Regions from separate parts of the Bradyrhizobium sp. LA2.1 genome, predicted to be linked through region 2. Evidence: predicted binding sites of a transcription regulator. Region 2 holds the regulator's gene; the other holds the start of a gene.
What was found. Region 2 encodes PhoB, which activates phosphate uptake and scavenging genes when phosphate is short. Its sites were predicted from a motif close to TGTCATNNANCTGTCAT; they were not measured.

Region 1: ABIB95_RS03850 (acetoacetate decarboxylase) is a predicted target of PhoB. The motif match lies at 1,535-1,551, and genes of this name have one in related genera.

What each region holds. Positions count from the first base shown of each region.
Region 1 covers NZ_JBEPQI010000002.1:203,424-215,375, forward strand. Annotated here, with positions in the region: gene ABIB95_RS03845 (patatin-like phospholipase family protein) at 320-1,495, opposite strand; gene ABIB95_RS03850 (acetoacetate decarboxylase) at 1,716-2,498, shown strand; gene ABIB95_RS03855 (transporter) at 2,612-3,628, shown strand; gene ABIB95_RS03860 (carbohydrate porin) at 3,650-5,053, shown strand; gene ABIB95_RS03865 (MFS transporter) at 5,050-6,345, opposite strand; gene ABIB95_RS03870 (acetyl-CoA C-acyltransferase) at 6,459-7,655, opposite strand; gene ABIB95_RS03875 (enoyl-CoA hydratase) at 7,945-8,715, opposite strand; gene ABIB95_RS03880 (PaaI family thioesterase) at 8,869-9,399, shown strand; gene ABIB95_RS03885 (TetR/AcrR family transcriptional regulator) at 9,469-10,089, shown strand; gene ABIB95_RS03890 (LysR family transcriptional regulator) at 10,199-11,107, opposite strand; gene ABIB95_RS03895 (CoA-acylating methylmalonate-semialdehyde dehydrogenase) at 11,209-11,952, shown strand, end outside.
Region 2 covers NZ_JBEPQI010000006.1:262,016-273,967, reverse strand. Annotated here, with positions in the region: gene ABIB95_RS13925 (SGNH/GDSL hydrolase family protein) at 1-241, opposite strand, end outside; gene ABIB95_RS13920 (SGNH/GDSL hydrolase family protein) at 254-1,033, opposite strand; gene ABIB95_RS13915 (OpgC domain-containing protein) at 1,033-2,298, opposite strand; gene apaG (Co2+/Mg2+ efflux facilitator ApaG/CorD) at 2,479-2,871, shown strand; gene ABIB95_RS13905 (Hsp33 family molecular chaperone) at 3,015-4,022, opposite strand; gene argF (ornithine carbamoyltransferase) at 4,320-5,243, opposite strand; gene ABIB95_RS13895 (aspartate aminotransferase family protein) at 5,243-6,451, opposite strand; gene ABIB95_RS13890 (GcrA family cell cycle regulator) at 6,908-7,420, shown strand; gene phoB (phosphate regulon transcriptional regulator PhoB) at 7,657-8,364, opposite strand; gene phoU (phosphate signaling complex protein PhoU) at 8,380-9,096, opposite strand; gene pstB (phosphate ABC transporter ATP-binding protein PstB) at 9,108-9,929, opposite strand; gene pstA (phosphate ABC transporter permease PstA) at 9,926-10,771, opposite strand; gene pstC (phosphate ABC transporter permease subunit PstC) at 10,773-11,762, opposite strand; gene pstS (phosphate ABC transporter substrate-binding protein PstS) at 11,907-11,952, opposite strand, start outside.

The DNA.
Region 1 (11,952 bases), on a different contig from region 2:
AGCTCGCCCCGAAGGCTCCTGCGGAGGGAATAATCTGTCGCTGCCGAAGAAGTAAGCGGCTTCGCTGATGGCGCGCAAGCCAGCCTCCCAACGTCATTCCGCGCGCAATTTAGGGGATGCAGCGTAGTCTGACCATGTGGCGCGATCGGCCTGGAGCGGATGCATCGTGCGATTTTGCAATGATGACATCATGCTCCTGTTTTGCCCGACGAGTCAAGTTTACTTCGGTAAAACGTAAGTCATTGATCCGCCACGCGCCGGCTACTGTGCATGGGGTTGTTTTCGCAGTTTTTGTTTGGAGCAGCCCGCGCGGGGTGCTTTACGCGCTCTCCGTCTCCCGGTGCACGTCGTGCACCACGAGGCCCATGCCTTCGTCCGGCATCTTGATCCAGTCGCGGCGCTTCAGCGTGCGCTTGGTGTCCTCGTAGCCGCTTGTCCAGTGCTCGCGCATCGAGGTGCCCGAGAATTCGTGGTCCTTGGCGTCGCCCTCATAGGCCTTCTGCTGGTAGATCAGGTGCAGGATCGCGATCTCGGGCATGTTGCGCAGGCTCGTCTTGAGGCTACGATCCTCGTCGGAGAGTTGCTCGTCCGGGATTTTCGCCAGCGCCTTGTAGAGCAGAACCTTGAGGTTGTGGGTGCGGCGGTAGACGTCGGTGTTGTGGCGCGTGCGCGAGGAATACATGATGTCCTTGTGGCGGGCCATCACGTCCTGGATCGAGCGCGGCAGCACGCCCCGTGCGCTGAACAGGTCGACCTGGAACACCAGCGAGTTGAGGGCGTCCTCCTGGTCGAGCAGATGCTGGAGCGGCGTGTTGGAGACGATGCCGCCGTCCCAGAAATGATCGGTGCCGATCCGCACCATCGGCAGCGCCGGGGGCAGGGCGCCGGAGGCCATGATGTGCTCCGGCTCGATCTCGTCATGGGAATTGTCGAAATAGATGAAGTTGCCCGAGAGCACGTTGACCGCGCCGACCGCGAAACGGACCTTCTTCTCGTTGATGAGGTCGAAGTCGACGAGCTCCAGCAGGCTCTCCTTCAGCGGCATCGTGTCGTAATAGCTGGTGGCGGTGCGCGCGCCGACCGGGCTGAACCAGGGATTGACCTGGTGCGGAGTGAAGAAGCCGGGCTGGCCCATCGCCGAGGTCATCCACGCACTGGTGAGATTGCGCCACTGTCGGAAGATGTCGCCGTCGGGCGTGTAATGCCAGATCTTGCGATTGGTGATGCGCTCCCAGAAGATGCGCAGCGCTTCCAGCCGCTTCTCCGGCTTGTTGCCGGCGATGATGGCGGAATTGATTGCACCGATCGAGACACCGCAGACCCAGTCGGGCTCGATGCCGGCCTCGTGCAGCGCCTGGTAGACGCCGGCCTGGTAGGCGCCGAGCGCGCCGCCACCTTGCAGCACCAGCGCGACGCGGTCGCAGCGTTCGGGGCGCCAGCCCCGTGCGGGAGGCTGATGCGTCTGATGAGCCGGTTGCGACGTGCGGGCGTCCATGGGTGCCTCCTAGCGTGGACCAAACGATTGCGTCCGGCAGTGACGGCGTGATGACAATTTCAGCGCCGATGCATCGTCCGCATGCAGGCCGACCGCAGCGGGAATGGCGGGAGGTCGTGCGCCTGACGGAAATCCTTCACATCGTAGTCAATGACCGCGGCTAGCAATTTGCGGTCCAGGCCTGACGCCGCCGGGCGGGCATCACACACAGGAGATCAGGATGCGCAGGGAAGACGTGCTGAGACTTCCGTCCATGCCGGCGGCGGGGCCGAGCTATCCGGCCGGGCCCTATCGCTTCGTCAACCGCGAATTCCTCGTCATCACCTACGAGACCGATCCGGAGCTGATCCGCGCCGGCCTGCCTGAGCCGCTGGAGCCGATCGACCAGCCGATCGTGCATTACGAATGGATCAAGATGCCGGACTCCTCCGGCTTCGGCAGCTACACCGAATCCGGCCTCGTCATTCCGGCGCGCCTCAACGGCGAGGAGGTCAATTTCGTCTCGCAGATGTATCTGGATGATGATCCGCCGATCGCGGCGGGCCGCGAGATCTGGGGCTTTCCCAAGAAATACGCCCATCCCAAGCTCGAGATCGTCAAGGACACGCTGACGGGCACGCTGGAATATGCCGGCCAGCTCGTCGCCATGGGCACGATGGGCTACAAGCACGAGAGCATGGCCGGCAACGGCGATCGCACCCGTGCGACGCTGTCGAAGACGCAGATCAATCTGAAGATGATCCCGGGCGTCGACGGCCGTCTCGAAGTCTGTCAGCTCGTCGCGATCAACCTCATCGACATCGTGCCGAAGGGCTCCTGGATGGGGCCCGGCCGGCTGCATCTGGTGCCGCATGTCAACGCGCCGGTCGCGGATTTCCCGGTTCGCCGCTGCCTGGGCGCGCACCACTACATCGCCGATCTTACGCTGCCGTTCGGCCGCGTCGTGCACGACTACGTCAAGGAGGCCGAGGCGGTGGCCGCGACGGGGCTGGCCGCGGAGTAGGGCGGCCATCATCAAACTGTAACAAAGCCGTAATTGAGTACCCGTGAGAGGTCCGGAAGATGCCGTCAGCCATCTTCCGGAAGCGGGGCATTTGTTGACGGTTGGGGTTGGCCATGGCTGAGCCGGCGAAGCTTGTCAGCGCGATATCGGATTCCGTGCCCGCCATTCCCGGACTGGTCTGGGCGTTCCGGCTGCACGGCGACGGCAGTGCCGAGGCGCTGCCGATCGACCAGCCGATCGAGTTCAGCCATGACGGCCGGCTCTGGCTGCATTTCAACCTGACCGATGCGCGCGCACGGCCCTGGATCGCGGCGTCACAGCTGCCGCCGCTCGCGCGCGACCTCCTGCTGTCCAACGACACTTTCCAGCAGCTTCACGTCATCGACCATTGCGTCTACGGCGTCTTCTCCGATCTCGTGCGCGACATCGACAGCGCGACGGAAGAGACCGCGTTCCTGCGTTTCGCCATGACCGAGCATCTTCTCGTCAGCGGCCGGCATCAGGCGCTATGCTCGGCCGATGCGACGCGCCGCGTGCTCGAAGGCGGCTACCGCGTCGACAACGTCGCCCATCTCCTGGAAAAGATCGTTGACGAGGTCGCCGACACACTGGACCGGATGGCGGACAAGCTCGGCCAGGAGATCGACGACATCGAGGAACGGATTTTGGCCGACGACGCCAAGCCGGAGATGCGCCGCAATCTCGGCCGGCTGCGCCGGACCTGCGTCAGGTTGCATCGCCAGCTCACCGGCCTGCGCGTGCTGTTCCACCGGCTCGATCAGAAGAACACCGATCATCTCGCGCCGGCCTTGCGCATTCACGCCGGCAAGCTGGCGCAGCGGCTGGACGGGCTCGATCACGACATCGTCGAGCTCCGCGAACGCAGCCGCCTGCTCGAGGAGGAGCTGCGCTTCAAGAACGAGGAGGAGAGCAACCACCACCTCCACACGCTCTCCATCGTGACCTCGCTGCTGCTGCCGCCGACCCTGATCACCGGCATCTTCGGCATGAACACCAAGGGCCTGCCGCTCACCGATGTCGAGAGCGGATTTCTCTGGGCGGCGCTTCTGATGGCCTCGTCGGTGGGGGCGGCCTATCTGTTCATGCGGCGCACGGGTATCTTCAGGTAGCGTACGCAGCCGGTATCAGCCGTGATCGGGACGTCCTACAGATTTCCGCTGCGAAATGCGGCCGCGATAGTGCTGGCCTCAACGGTGGCGAGCACCGGCGCGCTCGCCGGCGCCAAGGACGAAAGCGCGGCAGCATGGCTGGCGCCAAAATGGTTCAACGAATGGCATGACGGGCTCGCCAACAAGGGCCTGAATTTCGGCGCCACCTACATCGCCGACAACATCGCCAACGTCTCCGGCGGCGTGAAGCGCGGGGCCATTCATTTCGGGCGCCTCGATCTCTCGGTTGATGCCGATCTCGACAAGCTCGTTGGCTGGACCGGCGGCCGCTTCTACGCCAATGCGTTCGTGATCTACGGCCAGGGGCTGAGCCGCAACTATGTGATGAACCTCGCCACCATCAGCGAGATCGAGGCACTGCCGGACCAGCGGCTCTACAACGCCTATTTCGAGCAGAGCTTCTTTGGCGACCGCCTGAACATCAGGGCGGGCCAGCAGGCCGCCGACGTCGAGTTCTTCGACAGCCAGACCGACGACCTCTTCATCAACGGCACCTTCGGTTGGCCCGCGATCAAGGCGAGCAATCTTCCGGCCGGCGGCCCGGCACCGCCGATCGCTGTGCCCGGCATCCGCATCAAGGCGGCGTTGACCGAGAACATCACTGCGTTCGGTGCGGTGTTCAACGGCGATCCGTCAGGTCCGGGCGATCAGGATCCGCAGCTGCGCGACCATCATGGCCTGGCGTTCCGCGCCAACGATCCGCCGTGGGTGATCGGGCAGGTCCGCTTCAACTACGACATCGATATCGGCGGCCGGCCGCTCGCCGGCAATTTCACGCCGGGCGCCTGGAAGCATTACGGCTCGTTCGACAGCCAGCGTTTTACGGCGGAGGGGTTGTCGATCGCCGATCCCGGCGGAAGCGGTGTGCCTGCAAGACTTCGTGGCAATTACGGTGTCTTCGCCGTCATCGAGCAGGTGCTCTATCGCCCGCCGGAGGTGAAGGACAACACCACGTCCGCCTCGATCCCGGGCGTCACCGCGTTCGGCCGCATTGCCTACAGCCCGCCGGACCGCAATCTGATCGACCTTTACGTGGACGGCGGCATCGGCTTCGTCGGCTTCACGCCAGGCCGTCCGCTCGATCGCTTTGGCGTGGCGATGGCCTATATGCGGATTTCGAACACCGCGCGCAATCTTGATCTCGATACGCAGGCCTTCACCGGCATCCAGAGTCCGGTGCGCAGCAACGAGACGCTGATCGAGATGATCTATGAGGCGCATATCAAGCCGGGCTGGCTGATCGCGCCTTACTTCCAATACGTGTTCCGCCCCTCCGGCGGCATCCCCAATCCGAATGATCCGACCGGCGTTTCGCGGATCGGTGACGCCGCAGTGTTCGGCGTCACCACCACGATCAGGTACTAGGCCATCGCCGGCTTCGGCTCGGCCTTGGGTTGCCGCGATAGCGCCAGCACGATCAGCGAGGCGAACACGCAGAGCGCGCCGGCGATGAAGAACGCGGGCAGGTAGCTCTCATAGACCGTCCGCGAGAAACCGGCGCCGAACGCCGCGGTGCCTGCGCCGAGCTGATGGCCGGCGAAGATCCAGCCGAACACCAGATTGGCGCGCTCGGGCCCGAACTTCTGCGCGGTGAGCCGCACCGTCGGCGGCACCGTGGCGATCCAGTCGAGCCCGTAGAACATCGCGAAGATCGATAGCCCGTAGAACGAGAAGTCGCTGAAGGGCAGGAAGATCAGCGAGAGTCCGCGCAGGCCGTAGTACCAGAACAGGAGGTAGCGGTTGTCGTAGCGGTCCGACAGCCAGCCCGACATGATAGTGCCGAAGAAGTCGAAGATGCCCATCGCGGCGAGCAGGCCTGCCGCCTGCACCTGTGGGATGCCGAAATCGAGGCACATCGGGATCAGGTGTACCTGGACGAGGCCGTTGGTCGACGCGCCGCAGACGAAGAAGGTCGCAAACAGGATCCAGAACGCGCGCGACTTCGAGGCGTCGCGCAGCGTGCCGAGCGCCACGCCCGTGATCGAGCCATGGCTGACCGGCGGGGCCGGCAGGGGCTCGGTGCCTTCGTCGCCGAACGGGCGCAGGCCCACATCGCTCGGCCGGTCGCGCATCGCGAGGAGAACCGCCACGGCGGAGACGCCGAGCGCGATGCAGACGAAGCCGAGCGCGAGCCGCCAGCCGTAACGTTCGGTCAGGCTTGCGAGCAGCGGCAGGAATACGAGCTGGCCGGTGGCGACGCTCGCGGTCATGATGCCGACGACGAGGCCGCGCCGCGCGGCGAACCAGCGCGTCGCTATGGTGGCGCCCAGCACCAGCGCGGTCATGCCGGTGCCGATGCCGATCACGACGCCCCACAGCAACACGAGCTGCCAGACTTCAGTCATGCCGAGCGAAAGGACCAGCGCCGAGACCACGATGAGCTGGGCGGTCAGCGTGACGTTACGCAGGCCGTAGCGGTTGAGCAGGGCGGCCGCGAACGGCGCCATCAGCCCGAACAGGATGAAGCGGATCGACAGCGCGGAGGAAATCTGCGCCGTGCTCCAGCCGAACTCGTGCTGAAGCGGGACGATGAAGACGCCGGGCGCACCGACCGTGCCGGCGCTGATCAGCGCGGTGAGGAAGGTCACGCCGACCATCACCCAGCCGTAGTGGATGTTGCGGCGGCTGAGTGTCGCCGCGAGCCAGTTCGAGATCATTGGGCCTCAATGTTTGATGGGCAGGCTTTGAGACACCTGCACGAGCTTGCAGAATGGCACGGAACGTGTCTGTCGAAAATGACAGAGTTCCCTCATTTTCGGACGTGTCTAGGTCAGTGCGTCAGACGCTCCACGGCGATGGCCGTGGCTTCACCGCCGCCAATGCAGAGTGCCGCAACGCCGCGCTTGAGGTTTTGCGCCTCGAGCGCGTGCAGCAGCGTCACGATCAGCCGCGCACCGGTGGCGCCGATGGGATGGCCGAGCGCGCAGGCGCCGCCGTTGATGTTCAGCTTCTCGCGCGGGATGCCGAGGTCGCGCTGCGCCGCCATCGCCACCACGGCGAAGGCCTCGTTGATCTCGAACAGATCGACGTCGCCGGCGCTCCAGCCGATCTTGTCGAGGAGCTTGCGGATCGCCGGGATCGGCGCCGTCGTGAACCATTGCGGCTCCTGGCTGTGGGTGGCGTGACCCTTGATCTCGGCAATTGCCGGCAGGCCGTTGCGATCAGCCAGCGAGCGCTTCGTCAGCACCAGCGCGGCGGCGCCGTCGGCATTGGCGGAGGAGGCGGCCGGCGTGATGGTGCCGTTGGCGCGGAACGCCGGCCTCAATCCGGGGATTTTCGCAGGATCGACCTTCAGCGGATGTTCGTCATTGGCGACGATGCGCGGGCCCGCTTTCTCGGTGAGCGTGATCGGCGCGATCTCGGCCTTGAACGCGCCGCCCTCGACCGCCTTGCGCGCGCGGCTCAGCGTCTCCATCGCGTAGGCATCCTGGTCCTTGCGGGTGAACTGATACGCCTCCGCGGTGGCCTCGCCGAAATCGCCCATGGAGCGGCCGGTCTCATAGGCATCCTCCAGCCCGTCCATCATCATGTGGTCGATGATGCGGTCGTGCCCGGCGCGGTAGCCGCCGCGCGCCTTGGCGAGCAGATAGGGCGCGTTGCTCATGCTCTCCATGCCGCCGGAAACGACGATCTCGGCCGAGCCGGCGCGGATGATGTCGTGCGCCAGCATGGTCGCCTTCATGCCGGAGCCGCAGACCTTGTTGACCGTGGTCGCGCCCGTGGCGTCGGGCAGGCCGGCTGCGCGCGCCGCCTGGCGAGCCGGCGCCTGGCCTTGTCCGGCCGGCAGCACACAGCCCATGAAAACTTCATCCACCTTCTCGGGCGCAAGCTTGGCGCGCTCCAGCGCGGCGTTGATCACATGCGATCCGAGCTTGTGTGCCGCCAGCGGCGACAGCTCGCCCATGAAGCGGCCGAGCGGGGTGCGGGCGGCGGAGACGATGACGACGGGATCGGTGGCTTCGGCCATGATGAAACTCCCAGCGATGACGGAAAAGATTATGGTTATCATATGATGCGGCGCAAAAAATGCAACCGCGACCGGCATGAGAAATTGTCGTGGGTCGGATGAGATTTGGTCGTTCGATTGGAGGAGGGGGGCGGCTTGGGCTGCGGCTAGGGGGGCGGTAGCCGCCACACCAAACACTGTCATCGCCCGCGAAGGCGGGCGATCCAGTACTCCGAGACAGCTGTGATGAATCGAGGGGCCGCGGCGTACTGGATGCCCCGCCTTCGCGGGGCATGACACTGTTTTTGGATTACCTCTTCCTGTTCACGAAAGCCTGCATCAGCCGCGTCGGCTCGTCCGTCAGGAATGACTCGCCGAACACCTTGACGCTGAGATTTACCGACTCCGTCAGCGGTAATTCCTCCCATTGCCGCAGCAGCGCCTTTTGCGACCGCAGCGCCTCGGGGCCGCATTCGAGCAGCGCCTTCACGACGTGTTCGACCTCGGCATCCAATCCGCCCTCCGGCGCGACCTTGTCGATCAGCCCCCAGGCCAGCGCCGTCGGCGCGTCGATGTTCTCCGCGGTCATCACCAGCCAGCGGGCGCGGGCCCAGCCGATCAGGCGCGGAAGCAGGGCGGCGTGGATCACCGAGGGGATGCCGACGCGGACCTCCGGCATGCCGAAATGCGCATCATGCGCGGCGACCCGGAAATCGCAGGCGGCGGCGACTTCGAGGCCGCCGCCGAGGCACCAGCCCGGCATCCGCGCGATGACGGGGGCCGGGAATTGGCGCACGGCTTCGCAGAGATCGCGCAGGCGGCTGATGAAGGCTTCGGCTGACTTCTGGTCGAGCTTGGCCATCTCCTTGATGTCGGCGCCGCCGATCATGCTCTTCTCGCTCTGGCCGCGCAGCACCACGACGCGGATGCTGCGGTCAGTCGCAAGGGTCTGCAGGCCTTCGCGCACGGCATCGGTGACGGGCGAGCCCAGAATGTTGAGCGGGCCGGCGTTGCAGATCGCGACATGGACGACGCCGCGCGCATCGCGCGTCACGCCGCAGTGATTGTTGAGCATTTCCATCGGAGCATCTCGGAGTTTCGTGGACATGCGCGAGGCGCGCGGGTCGGGATCACTTCGGTGCCGAAACGCTCTGCTTGTCAAGCGGGTGAGGGGCGGAGTTGCCATGGCGAAGTTCGTGACATAGTATGACATACATCATACAAAGAGGCCGCCATGACCTGTAACGATCAACTCGACCTGTTTTCGCCCGCCCAGCGGCGTGAGCGCGTGGTGGACTGGCAGGTGCCTGCGCCGGTTGCAAAAGTAGCGATGGGGCTTTCAGGCATGGACGCGATGCTGGGAATCCGCGACGGCCGGTTGCCGCCGCCGCCCTTCGCAAAATTGATCGGTTTCACTATGGCCGTGGTCGAGCCGGGCCGGATCGTGATGGAACTTGAGCCACGCGAGGATCTCGAAAATACCATCGGCCTCCTGCACGGCGCGACCGCCGCGGCGCTGATTGATACCGCCATGGGCTGCGCCATCTCGACGCGGCTGGAGCCCGGGCAATCGTCCGTGACCCTCGACCTGAAAATGACGTTCCTGCGCCCGCTGTCGGTCCGTTCCGGGCTGATCTCGGCCGAAGGCAAGATCATCAAGCTGGGACGCCAGACCAGCTACACGGAAGGTTTCGTGCGCGACGGCAAGGGTGCGCTCGCAGTCCATGCAACTGCAACCTTTTCCATGATCGGCGCGACAACTTAACATGAATTAATGCACCGCCTGGTCCATTTCTGTGTTATGAGATGATCTCCGACATTCAATGAGACCCGCATGCGCTATTCCCGGGAACACAAGCAGGAAACCCACGACCGAATCGTGAAGAAGGCCTCCGTGCGGCTGCGCGAAAAAGGCGCTCACGGCATCGGCGTCGCCGACCTCATGAAGGAGGCGGGCCTGACCCATGGTGGCTTCTACGCGCATTTCGACTCGCGCGAGGCGCTGGTGATCGAGGCCTTTGCCTACGCCATGGACCGCTCGATGGAGCACTGGCGCAAGCAGTCCCATCAGGTTGCGCCCGAAAAGCAACTGACCCAGATCGTCGAGACCTATCTTTCGGCGCTGCATCGGGACAATCCCGGCCACGGCTGCTCTATTCCCGCGCTCGGCGCCGAGATCGCCCGCGAGAGCCCGAAGACGCGAAAGGCCTTTGCCGGAAAGCTCGACGAGATGGTCGAGATGATGACCGATTTCGTCCCCAACCTGCCGCGCAAGGCCGCGCGCAAGCAGGCGATCGCGACGCTGGCCACGATGGCCGGCACCATGCTGCTGGCGCGCATTGCAGGATCCAGCGAACTGTCGGACGAGGTGCTGAAGGCGGGCAAGGACAGCGCGCTCGATGGCGCGAAGCGCGAGCCGAAGATGGCTGCGGCGAAGAAGGCGAAGCAGAACTGAGATGCGGTAGGGTGGGCAAAGGCGCTCTAGCGCCGTGCCCACCATCTCTCCACGCCTGCAAGAGACATGGTGGGCACGCTTTCGCTTTGCCCACCCTACGAGACCGTCCTTACCGCCCCGCGAACAACGCCCGCTCGCGCTCCACGATCTCGCCGATGTAATCGGCCACCGCGCGGATCCGCGCGAGGTCCTTGCTGTCTGCGTGCATCAGCATCCAGAACGTCCGCGTGATCGATATCTCCTCCGGCAGCACCGCCACCAGCTGCGGATAATCACTCGCCATGAAGTGTGGCAGCACGGCGATGCCGAAGCCCGCGAGCGTCGAATTGAGCTGTGCGATCAGATTGGCGCTGCGGAAGCGCGCCGAAATCCGCGGCGATACTTGCGGGAGGTAGTCGAGCTCGGGGGTGAACAGCAGCTCCTCGATGTAGCCGACGAAGCGATGCTGCGGCAGATCCTGCCGCGAGGTGATCTTCGGGAAGCGGTCGAGATAGGCCGGCGCCGCATAAAGCCCGAGGCGGTAGTCCAGGAGCTTGCGGCCGACGATGCGGCCTTCCTTCGGCATGGTCAGGCTGATCGCGATATCGGCCTCGCGCTTGGAGAGACTGAACAGCCGCGCGGTGGCCACAAGTTGCAGATCGAGGTCGGGATAGCGGTCGGCGAACGGCGCCAGCCGCGGCGCCAGGAAGGCGGTGCCGAACCCGTCGGGCGCGCCGATCCGCACCGTGCCGGTCAGCCGCGCCACCGAGCCGCCGACCTGCTCCTGGTTGGCGACGATGGTCGATTCCATGGTTTCCGCGCTGTCGGCGACCCGCTGGCCGGCCTCGGTGAGGAGATAGCCGGTCTTGCGCCGGTCAAATAGCTTTGCCGAGAGGTGTCTCTCCAGCCGGTCGACGCGGCGGATCACGGTGGCGTGGTCGACCCCGAGCTGTTTAGCCGCAGCCGAAACCGAGCCGCCCCGCACGATGGCCAGCACGAAGCGGAAGTCGTCCCAGTCGATGCTACCTTGATCCAGCATTTTCGCACATCTATGGTGCATTATCTCAGACTTGAATCCTATAAAATGCAGGTCGATAGGATTTGTCAAAGCGTTCACGCTCGACCTCAGGAGATCATTCCATGCGTTCAATCGGACATTTCATCGGTGGCAAGGAGGTCAAGGGCACCTCGGGCCGGACGGCAGACGTTTTCGAGCCGATGACCGGTGACGTCCAGGCCAAGGTGGCGCTGGCGTCCAAGGCCGAGGTCCGCGCTGCCGTGGAGAACGCCCGCGCCGCGCAGCCGGAATGGGCCGCGACCAACCCGCAGCGCCGGGCCCGCGTCATGATGAAGTTCGTCGAGTTGGTGCAGCGCGACTACGACAAGCTCGCCGAGCTGCTCGCGCGCGAGCACGGCAAGACCGTGCCGGACGCCAAGGGCGACATTCAGCGTGGTCTCGAAGTCGCCGAGTTCGCCTGCGGCATCCCGCATCTGATGAAGGGCGAATACACCGAAGGCGCCGGCCCCGGCATCGACATCTATTCCATGCGCCAGCCGCTCGGCGTCGTCGCCGGCATCACGCCGTTCAATTTCCCTGCGATGATCCCGATGTGGAAGTTCGCCCCGGCCATCGCCTGCGGCAACGCCTTCATCCTGAAGCCGTCCGAGCGCGACCCCGGCGTGCCGATGATGCTCGCCGAACTCATGATCGAGGCGGGCCTGCCGGCAGGCATCCTCAACGTCGTCAACGGCGACAAGGAAGCGGTCGACGCCATCCTGGACGATCCCGACGTCAAGGCCATCGGCTTCGTCGGCTCCACGCCGATCGCGCAATACATCTACGAGCGCGCAGCCCAGACCGGCAAGCGCTGCCAGTGCTTTGGC
Region 2 (11,952 bases):
TCGCGACCTGCTTCACCTTGTCGATGGCGCGGGCGGTCACGCCGCGCTGCTCGTGGGATGTCGCGGCGACGGTGGTCTGGGAGGGCGAAGCGGAAGCCGGACTAGCGGCCTGCTGCGGCGCGGGCGTTGCCTGCGTGGCCTGCGCCTGCACTGGTGCCAGCGACACCGGCGTCAGGAGCAGCAGAGCCGCCGCGGGCGCAGCCAGCCATGCTGTCAACCAAAAAGGGCGGAGAGAACTCATTAACGCTAGACCTCAATTTTGCTGCTGGGCCGGCCCCAGATGGGCTGCGTCGATCACAAACTGTGCCAACGCCCGGCCAAGGCAGTCATGGACCTGTTTCGCCAGCTCTGGCCCGCGGGACGGGCTGAACAGGTCGAACTGACCCTGATCATTCCACTGCCGCATGATCGCGAAACGGTCGAACAGCGGGATGTCATGCTCCTGCGCCACCACCCGCATATTGTCGAGATAGGGCGGCACCGAGATCATGGTTTCGGTACGCGGGCTGTACTGCAAGTTCATCAACACGACGTCAGCCCCTGCTTTTTGCAGCGCGGAAACCCCTTCGGTCACCGCCCCGCGAAAATCATCGGGATCAATCGCTCGGATAGCATCCACAGTCCCGGTCTGCCAGATGACCAAAGTAGGCCTTTTTGCTTCCATCAGCTTAACGAAGGTCGCGGCCGCCTCCTCGGCCGTCTTCTTGCTCTGTATTTCTACGGAGACGTGCACGGTCTCCGACGGCAGCAGCCTGTCCTGCAGGATGGCCTGCATGCGCGCCGGATAGGAGCTGTCCTCTGAGGCCGGAATCGTGGTCGAACGGCTGCCGATGACGAGGATTTCCAGCGGTTTGCCGGCCTTGATGGCATCGGCGACCCGGGGAAGCTGGCTTTCAGTGGTGAGCAGATAGGATGGCAATTCGCAGGCTGGGGGCGCGGCCGGACCAGCCGGCACGGCTTCGCCCGCGCGCGCCAGGGGCGCGGCGAGGTTACCGCACAGCAGGACCAGGCTCAGGAGAACCTTCGCCTTCATCAGCCCCCTCCCGCCAGATCGGCGTTGCCGACGGCGTTTTTGGTTTTCGCACCGCTCTTGTCAGCCACGCGCTTGTACCACGAAATCACCCAGGCAACGCCCCACATGATCAGGATTCCGGAGAGACTAATCAGCGCATGCATGGCTGCGCCGCCGGAGACTTCGGCCAGGATGAAATGGCCGGCGAAGGCGAGGAAGACGCCGAGACAAAAGATCTCCAGGGAATGCTGGCCGCAGAGGATCAGCGGCCGCAGCCAGGGCGATTTCAGGCCCGGCCATTCCCGGGGCAGGAAGCGAACGGTGAGCGCGGCGAACGCCAGGAAATGCGTGAAGCGCAGCACGTCGAGATCGGCCTTGTCGATCGGATACATCCACTGCTCGAGCCGCCTCGGCATGAAGTGGGAGAGCTGCGGCACATACCAGGTCAGCGTCACGTAGAACGCCGCGACGAGATAGGCGATCGATATCCACATCGTGACGCGGGACGCCAGGATGCGCGACATGCGTCGCGCACCTCCGAGCGCACACCATGCACCGAATACGAAAAGCAACTGCCAGGCGAAGGGATTGAACGCCCAGAAGCCGTTCGGATAGGCCGACAGATACAGGTCGTATTCCCAGGTCACCGCGTAGAGCAGAACCGAGAGGCCGAGCGTCACGTCGGGCCGCCATTTCATCAGCCACAAGATCAAGGGCAGCGCCAGCATCAGCACGATATAGAGCGGCAGCACGTCCATGTTGACCGGACGAAAGCGCAGCAGCAGCGCCTGCACGATCGTGACGTCGGGCTGCTTGAGGAAATCCATGATGCCCATCTCTTCGGTGTAGAGCGGGTTCTCGAACCTGGTCGCAACGTAGGAGATTTCGGCGAGGAAGATCGTGAACAGAAAGACGTGGGCGACATAGATCTGCCAGACGCGCCGCAGGATGCGCGCGGTGGCGACGACGAAGCCGCTTTCGAGCATGGCACGACCGTAGACGAACGCCGCGGTATAGCCGGAGATGAAGATGAAGATCTCGGTGGCGTCGCTGAAGCCGTAATTGCGGATCGTGAACCAGGTCAAAAGGCTCGGCGGCAGATGGTCGACGAAGATCAGCCACAGCGCGAGCCCGCGGAACAGGTCGAGCCGGAGTTCGCGCTCGCCGGTGGCGGGCAGCGTGATGGCCGGCGCGGCGGAGCGCAGCTTCGCCTCCGCAGGTCTGGCCTCCGCAGGCTTGCCGGTTCCCGCGATCGTCGATCCCGTCACTTGGTCGGCAATGGTCATCGGGGGTTCGAAACCCTTCCGCAAATCGCGACGTGTCATGGAGTGTACAGGTCCGGCCGTCGTCTCGCAAAGCGGCCGGATCACATTGGGTCTACTTCCTCGGCAATTCTGGCGGCACGATGTCACCAAAACCGCCTGCGGGCGTTGGTTCCCGGCCGGGTTTTCGTTATGATGGCCGCCATGTATCGCGCTGTGACCCGCCAGATCGAAGTGACCGTCGAGCCGAACTTTGTTCCGGAGCAGTCGTCGGCTGACCGCTCCCGCTATTTCTGGTCCTACACCATCGTCATCACCAATTCCGGCGACGAAACCGTGCAGCTGAAGACGCGGCACTGGATCATCACCGACGCCACCGGCCGCCAGCAGGAGGTCAGGGGCGAGGGCGTCGTCGGCGAGCAGCCGACCCTGGCTCCCGGCGAGCGCTTCGAATACACCTCCGGCGTGCCGCTCGCGACCGCCTCGGGATTCATGACGGGCCGCTACCAGATGGTCAGCGAAAGCGGCGAACGCTTCGAGATCGACGTGCCGACGTTCTCGCTGGACAGCCCGGACAACAAGCGGGTGTTGAATTAGCGCGGTGCCGTAGGGTGGGCAAAGGCGCAAAGCGCCGTGCCCACCATTCCAAACGTGGCGCATAAGATGGTGGGCACGCTGCGCTTTGCCCACCCTACGACTGGATTGCTTCGCTGCGCGCGCAATGACGGAGGATGCGACGCCTACGCGTCTTCCACGCCCGCCTCGTGCGGCGTGAACTGGTACACCGACGAGCAGAACTCGCAGGTCACGACGACCTTGTCGTCCTTGACCATGGCGGCGCGGTCGTCGGGCGAGAAGCTCTTCAGCATCGCACCAACCGCGTCGCGCGAGCAGGAGCATTGCGCCTTCAGCACCAGCGGATTGAACACACGCACGCCGCGCTCGTGGAACAGGCGGAACAGCAGCCGCTCGCCGGAGAGTTCGGGGTCGATCAGCTCGACGTCCTCGACGGTCTCGACCAGCGAACGCGCCTCGACCCAGGCGTCGTCTTCGGCGACAGCATGCACCTCGGCGCCTTCGGGCGCATCGCCGGGATGCAGATCGGCCTGACGCGCGCGCTCGGGCGCCTTCGGCAGGAACTGCATCAGCATGCCGCCGGCGCGCCAGCGATGCTTGCCGCCGTCGTTCGAGCGCCACTCCTCACCGACCGCGAGACGCACGCGCGTCGGGATCTGCTCGGAGCGCATGAAATATTCGTGGGCGGCATCTTCCAGGCTGCCGCCGTCGAGCGCGACCAGACCCTGGTAGCGGCTCATGTCGGGACCCTGGTCGATGGTCATGGCGAGATGACCGTTACCGAGGAGCGTGCCGGAATCTTTTGTCTCGCCGAGGCGCTCGGCATCGTAGCGCGCATAGGCGCGGAGGCGATCCGGCGCCATGTAGTCGACGACCAGGAACGACACCGGACCGTCGGTCTGGGCCTGGAGGATGAAGCGGCCCTCGAACTTCAGCGCCGAGCCGAGCAGCGTCGTCAGCACGATGGCCTCGCCGAGCAGCTTGCCCACGGCAGCGGGATAATCGTGCTTGGTCAGGATCTCGTCGAGCGCGGGACCGAGCCGCACGAGGCGGCCGCGCACGTCGAGTGCGTCGACCTCGTACGGCAGCACGGCGTCATCGATGGGAACCGCTGATGGTGCGCGAACCGGGCCTTCAGGCCCGGTATTCATGTCAGGGGATTGGGAAACCATGGCGCTTTATCTGGGGTCGATGGAGGAAAATGGAAGAGGGCGCGGAGCGCTCCCCGGCATGCAGAATAGATCGCACGAAAGCACGACAAACTCAGGGTCGCCCCGGGGGCGCGCAAAGCGCGAGCCCGGGACCCATAACCACAGGATTACGATGTACCCGGCGACGACCACTCCGAGTCCTCGCCAAACAAATCTCTGTGGTTACGGGTCCCGGATCGGCGCGCCGCTGTGCGGCGCTGGTCCGGGACGACGGCAGTGGATGCGGCCACCGGCGCGGCCACCCGCTCCACCGTCTCGTTACTTCACCGCGTCAAAGCACCAGGCCAGAATGCCCTTCTGCGCATGCAGGCGGTTTTCGGCCTCGTCGAACACGACCGATTGCGGGCCGTCGATCACTTCGTCGGTGACTTCCTCGCCGCGATGGGCGGGCAGGCAGTGCATGAACAGCGCATCGGGCTTGGCCAGCGACATCAGCTTCGAATTGACCTGATAGGGCTTGAGCACGTTGTGACGGTGCTCGCCTTCCTTGTCGCCCATCGACACCCATGTGTCGGTGACGACGCAGTCGGCCCCCTTCACGGCGGCCTCGGGATCGGTGCCGAGCACGATCGGCGCGCCGGTGGCCTTGATGAAGTCCCGCATTACCTTTTTCGGCGCAAGCTCCGGCGGCGTCGCGACATTGAGCTTGAACTTGAAGCGCTCGGCGGCATGCGCCCAGGACGCCAGCACGTTGTTGTCGTCGCCGGTCCAGGCCACCGTCCTGCCCTCGATCGGGCCGCGATGCTCTTCGTAGGTCATGAGGTCGGCCATCACCTGGCAAGGGTGCGAGCGCCGTGTCAGGCCGTTGATGACGGGCACCGTCGCATATTCCGCCAGCTCCAGCAGGGCCTCGTGATTGAGGATACGGATCATGATGGCGTCGACATAGCGCGACAGCACGCGCGCGGTGTCGGCGATGGTCTCGCCGCGGCCGAGCTGCATCTCGGCGCCGGTCAGCATGATGGGCTCGCCGCCGAGCTGGCGCATGGCGACGTCGAACGAGACGCGGGTGCGCGTGGAGGGACGCTCGAAGATCATCGCCAGCGTCTTGCCTTCCAGCGGCTTCACCGGCTGGTGCGCTTTCTGCTTCGCCTTCATGGCGGAGGAGGCCGCGAGCATGCTCTTGAGCTCCGACAACGGGAGCTCGTTGATATCCAGAAAGTGCTTCGGGGACTTGCTCATCAGCTCGCCGCCCGCTTGGTCTGACTGGACGAGATCGCGGCGCAGGCGCGCTCGAGCCGCCCGACGCTGTCCTCGATCTCGGCTTCGGTGACGATCAAAGGCGGCAGGAAGCGCACGACATTGTCGCCGGCGCCGACCGTGAGCAGTTTTTCGTTGCGCAATGCCGCTCCGAGATCGCCTGACGGCACCACGGCCTTGATGCCGATCAGAAGGCCTTCGCCGCGCACTTCGCTGACGATGTCAGGATAACGATCGATCACGGAGGCGAGCTTCTGCTTGAGCAGCAGCGACATCTTCTGCACGTGGTCGAAGAAGCCGGGCTTGAGCATGACGTCGAGCACAGCGTTGGCAGCCGAGATCGCGAGCGGATTGCCGCCGAAGGTCGAACCGTGCGAGCCGGGCCCCATGCCGGCAGCCGCGTCCGCGGTCGCCAGCACCGCGCCGATCGGGAAGCCGCCACCGAGCGCTTTGGCCAGCGACATCACGTCAGGCGTGACGCCGGTGCGGCGATGCGCGAACAGATCGCCGGTGCGGCCCATGCCGGTCTGCACCTCGTCGAACGCGAGCAGCAGGCCCTTCTCATCGCAGAGCTGGCGCAACGCCCTCAGGAAGGCGGGCGTTGCCGAACGCACGCCGCCCTCGCCCTGGATCGGCTCGATCAGGATGCCGGCGGTCTGCGGACCGATCGCCTTCTTGACGGCTTCGACATCGCCATGCGGGACCTGGTCGAAGCCGTCCATCGGCGGGCCAAACCCTTCGAGATATTTTGCCGAACCGGTCGCGGCGAGCGTTGCCAGCGTGCGGCCGTGGAAGGCGCCTTCGAAGGTGATGATGCGGTAACGTTCCGGATGACCCTTGGAGAAGTGATGATGGCGGACGAGCTTGATCACACCTTCCAGCGCTTCGGCGCCGGAATTGCAGAAGAACACGAAGTCCGCGAAGCTTTCGTTGCACAGACGCGCGGCGAGCTTCTCGCCGTCCGGGCTCTGGAACAGGTTCGACATATGCCAGAGTTTGGTGGCCTGCTCCTGCAACGCCTTGACCAACGCAGGATGAGCATGGCCGAGCGCATTCACCGCCACGCCCGAGGTGAAATCGAGATAGCGATCGCCATTGGTCGCAATCAGCCAGCAGCCTTCACCGCGCTCGAAACCGAGGTCGGACCTGGCGAAAACGGGGAGCAAATGCGGCGCTGCGCTGTTAGTCATGACGATCACTTGAATGTTGCGGACGGTGTGAGCGTGCATTGCGCAACGCACCATTGACCGGCCCGGAAAACGAAACGTGCCGCCTTTTAAGGGCGGCACGTGTGACTATCTTATGCCTGGTGAAACCGGTGTCAATGCCGCCCGGAAAGCCTCGCGAAACGCAAAATCCGTAGTCTTGCGGTGGCGATTTTGCGTATTTCCGCCACGGAACATGTGGAAGCGAGTCGGCGGACTCTTGCGCGTGAGTCACGCCATATTGTAGCGTTTGGCTTGTCAGATACGACATCTCGTGCAGCAGTTCTGATCCTCTAAGTCCTCATGTACCGGCGTAAGCGTTCGGGCGCATCTGGTGCGCCCGGCGAGCCTTAAGGGATTCTGGCGGCACGGGTTTTTCGAAGCTTAGGCATTCGCCGTGCGGCCGCCAGGATGGCAGGCGCCGGCGAAGGAAAGGGTGCAATGACCGTTTTGACCTGGTCGGATGATCGCGTCGAGCAGCTGAAAAAGCTCTGGGAGGCCGGACTTTCGGCCAGCCAGATCGCCGCTGAACTCGGCAATGTGACCCGCAATGCCGTAATCGGCAAAGTGCACCGGCTCGGCCTGTCGGGCCGCGCCAAGAGCCCTTCATCGGCAGCGCCGCGGCCGCGCAAGGCGCGTCCGGCGCAGCACATGATGCGGGTGACACGCCCGATCGCACGCGGCAACACCGCGCTGGCGCAGGCCTTCGAAGTCGAGGTCGAGGCCGAACCGGTCACCTACGACAACGTCGTGCCGATGAGCCAGCGGCTGTCGCTGCTGGAGCTGAACGAGGCGACCTGCCACTGGCCGGTCGGCGATCCCTCGAGCCCGGATTTCTTCTTCTGCGGCGGCAAGGCGCTCTCCGGCCTGCCCTACTGCGCCCAGCACTCGCGCGTGGCGTATCAGCCCGCGGCCGAGCGCCGGCGCGCGCCGGCGAAGCCGGGTCCGCGCTGAAGTCGTTCTGAGCTCAGACAAGGAGCCGTCACACGATGACGGCTCAGCAAATCCGATGTCGTCCCGGACAAGCGCGCCTCAAGCGCGCGCTGATCCGGACCCCCTAACCACCGCAAGATGTGGCTACGGGGACTCGGAGTTACCTTTTCGCACAATAATCACTCGCGGTGGGCGTCCTGGACCCGCGCTTACGCTTGTCCGGGACGACACCGAGAGATGGCCGCAGCTCACCGAGCTTACGCCTGCTCCGCCTTCGCAAAGCGATCGTCCAGTGCGTAGCCCGCGCCGCGGACGGTGCGGATCGGGTCCTGCTCGCGGCCGAGATTGAGCAGCTTGCGCAGGCGGCCGATATGGACGTCGACGGTGCGCTCGTCGATGTAGATGTCACGGCCCCAGACGCTGTCGAGCAGCTGCTCGCGCGAGAACACGCGGCCGGGATGCTCCAGGAAGAACTCCAGCAGGCGATATTCGGTCGGACCGAGATCGATCGGCCGGCCCGAGCGCGCCACGCGGCGCTTGTCGCGGTCGAGCTCGATGTCGCCATAGGCGAGCACGGTGGCGAGCCGCTCCGGGCTGGCGCGCCTGAGCAGGCCCTTCACGCGTGCCAGCAGCTCCGGCACCGAGAACGGCTTGACGATGTAGTCGTCGGCGCCGGTCGCAAGGCCCCGCACCCGCTCGCTCTCCTCGCCGCGCGCGGTGAGCATGATGATCGGGAGCTGCTTGGTCTCGGGCCGGGTGCGCAGCCGCCGGCACAGCTCGATGCCGGAGAGGCCCGGCAGCATCCAGTCGAGCACGATCAAATCGGGGATATGCTCCTTGAGGCGGGTGTCGGCATCGTCGCCGCGCATCACCGTCTCGACGTCATAGCCGTCGCCTTCGAGGTTGTAGCGGAGAAGCTCGGTGAGAGCTTCCTCGTCCTCAACCACCATAATGCGTGCGCCCATGGTGTTCGTCGCTCCTTAAGTGTTCGGGACCGTCGTGGCGAAAGTCGTCATGTCGCCCTTCGGCCGCTTGTCGGTGATCGCCTGGCCCTCGATCATGTAGAACACGGTCTCGGCGATGTTGGTGGCGTGGTCACCGATGCGCTCGATGTTCTTGGCGCAGAACATCAGGTGGATGCAGAACGAGATGTTGCGCGGATCCTCCATCATGTAGGTGAGGAGCTCGCGGAACAGCGAGGTGCAGATGGCGTCGACTTCCTCGTCGCCCTTCCACACCGCCATCGCCGCCGGCAGATCGTGCGCGGCATAGGCGTCCAGCACCGACTTGACCTGCTGCTGCACGAGATCGGTCATGTGCTCCAGGCCGCGGAACAGCTTGAGCGGATGGAAATCCGTCTCCAGCGCCGCGACGCGCTTGCCCATGTTCTTGGCGAGGTCGCCGATCCGCTCGAGATCGGTGGCGACGCGCATGGCGCCGACGATCTCGCGCAGATCCACCGCCATCGGCTGGCGGCGCGCGATGGTGAGAACGGCGCGCTCCTCGATCTTCTTCTGGAGCGCGTCGAGCTCGGTGTCGATGGTGACCACGCGCTGGCCGAGCGCGACGTCGCGGCGGATCAGCGCGTCGACGGAATCGACGATCATGCGCTCGGCGATGCCGCCCATCTCGGCGACCAGGCGCGTGAGCTCCTGGAGGTCGGTGTCGAAGGCCTTTGCGGTATGTTCAGAACCCATGTTCCGTCTCCTCAGCCGAACCGGCCGGTGATGTAATCCTGCGTGCGCCGGTCGGTCGGCGACGTGAAGATCTTGCTGGTGTCGTCGAACTCGATCAGCTCGCCGAGATACATGAAGGCGGTCTTGTCGGAGACGCGCGCCGCCTGCTGCATGTTGTGGGTGACGATCGCGATCGTGTAGTTCTCGGACAGTTCCTGGATCAGCTCCTCGACCTTGGCGGTCGAGATCGGGTCGAGCGCCGAGCAGGGCTCGTCGAACAAGATCACCTCGGGCCGCACCGCGACCGTGCGGGCGATGCAGAGGCGCTGCTGCTGGCCGCCGGAGAGCGACAGGCCGGAGGCGTTGAGCTTGTCCTTGACCTCGTTCCACAGCGCGCCGCCGCGCAGCGCCTTCTCGACGCGGTCGTCCATCTCGGACTTCGAGATCTTCTCGTAAAGGCGGATGCCGAAGGCGATGTTCTCGTAGATCGTCATCGGGAACGGCGTCGGCTTCTGGAACACCATGCCGACGCGGGCGCGCAGCAGATTGAGGTCCAGCTTGGGGTCGAGGACGTTGGTCTGGTCGAGCATGAGCTGACCGGTGACGCGCTGGCCCGGATAGAGGTCGTACATCCGATTGAAGATGCGCAGCAGGGTCGACTTGCCGCAGCCCGACGGGCCGATGAACGCCGTGACGCGGTTGGTACCGAGCGCCAGATTGATGTTCTTCAGCGCGTGGTGCTCGCCGTAATAGAAATTGAGGTTGCGCACCGTCACCTTGGCCGGAGCTTCGGGCAGCACCGGCGCTTGGGGCAAACCACCGGCCGCGCTCATCGATACGGAAAGATCACTCATTTTGCGGTCCTCTCGGCGCTCAGAATGCGCGCGCCAATATTCAGGGCAAGAACGGTCAGGGTGATGAGCAGCGCGCCGCTCCAGGCGAGCTGCTTCCAGTAGGCGTAGGGGCTCTGCACGAAATTGTTGATGGTGACCGGCAAGTTCGCCATCGTCTTGTTCAGACCCAGGCTGAAGAACTGGTTCGACAGCGCGGTGAAGAGCAGCGGCGCGGTCTCGCCGGCGACGCGGGCGGTGGCCAGCATCACGCCGGTGATGAGGCCCGAGCGCGCCGCGCGATAGGCGATGCGCTTGATCACCAGCGAGCGCGGCAGGCCGAGCGCCGAGGCCGCCTCACGCAGTGCGTTCGGCACCAGCAGCAGCATGTCCTCGGTCGTGCGCAGCACCACCGGGATGACGATCACCGCAAGCGCGAGGCAGCCGGCAATCGCCGAGAAGCCGCGCATCGGCACCACCACCGCACCATAGATGAACAGGCCGATGATGATCGAGGGCGCCGAGAGCAGGATGTCGTTGATGAAGCGGATCACCGAGGTCAGGCGGTCGTTGCGGCCGTACTCGGCGAGATAGGTGCCGGCGAACAGACCGAGCGGCGCGCCGATGCCGACGCCGAGCACGGTCATGATGATCGAACCCACGATGGCGTTGCGCAGGCCGCCCTCGGTCGAGCCCGGAGGCGGCGTGTCCGCAACGAAGAGCTCCAGGTTCAGGCCGGCAATGCCGTTGTAGAGCAGCGTCATCAGAATCAGCGCGAGCCATGTGACGCCGAAGGCAGCGGCAGCCAGGCAGAGCACACGGATGACGATGTCCATGCGGCGGCGGCGTGCGTAGATCGGGTTCATGTTACTTCCCCGCCTTCTTTTCAAGACGCATCAGCATCAACCGTGCAGCCGCGAGCACGAAGAATGTCAGCACGAACAGCAGCAGGCCGAGCAGGATCAGGCCGGACTGGTGCAGGCCGTCGCTCTCGGCGAACTCCGATGCGATCGCCGCCGAGATCGTGGTGCCCGGGGCGAAGATCGACGACGAGATGCGGAACGAGTTGCCGATGATGAAGGTCACCGCCATGGTCTCGCCGAGCGCGCGGCCGAGCGCCAGCATGACACCGCCGATGACGCCGACGCGGGTGTAGGGGATCACCACGCTGCGCACGACTTCCCAGGTGGTGCAGCCGACGCCGTAGGCGGCTTCCTTGAGCACCGGCGGCACCGTCTTGAACACGTCGACCGAGATCGAGGTGATGAAGGGCAGCACCATGATGGCGAGGATCAGCGCCGCGTTGAACAGGCTGAGATAGGACGGCGGGCCTGCGAAGATCGCGCCCAGCACGGGGACGCCGTCGAAGATCTTGATCATGAAGGGCTGGAACGTGTTGGCCAGGAACGGGCCGAGCACGAAGAAGCCCCACATGCCGTAGATGATCGAGGGAATGCCGGCGAGCAGCTCGATCGCCATGCCGATCGGGCGGCGCGCCCATTGCGGGCAGAGCTCGGTCAGAAAGATCGCAATGCCGAGACCGACCGGAATGGCGATCGCCATCGCGATGAAGGAGGTGATGAGCGTGCCGTAGATCGGGCCGAGCGCGCCGAGCACGGGCGGATCTGCCGACGGCGCCCAGCGCTGCGTCCACAGGAAGGCGAAGCCGTATTCCTTCATCGCCGGGAACGCGCCGACGATCAGCGAGATGATGATGCCGCCGAGGATGAGCAGCACCGAGATCGCGGACAGCCGCGTGATCCAGTAGAAGGTGAGGTCGCCGAGCTTGAAGGCGCCCAAGGCCTTGGCGCGGTCATACGGTCCGGCGTCGTCGATTACATCGCTCTGAACGGCCATCTCTGCCACGCCGATCCCCTGTGCCCGTTTGATATACGCTTGTTGTCGGTCTTGTTGTTGGTCTTGCGCTCCGGATGCGGCGCGAGGCCGATCCGGAGCGGAGGTCTTGTGAGATCCCGGCGCCCAGTCCGGGACACAGAGCGCTTAGCTCTTGATCTCGGCAGCCCAGGTCTTCTCGATCAGCTGGACG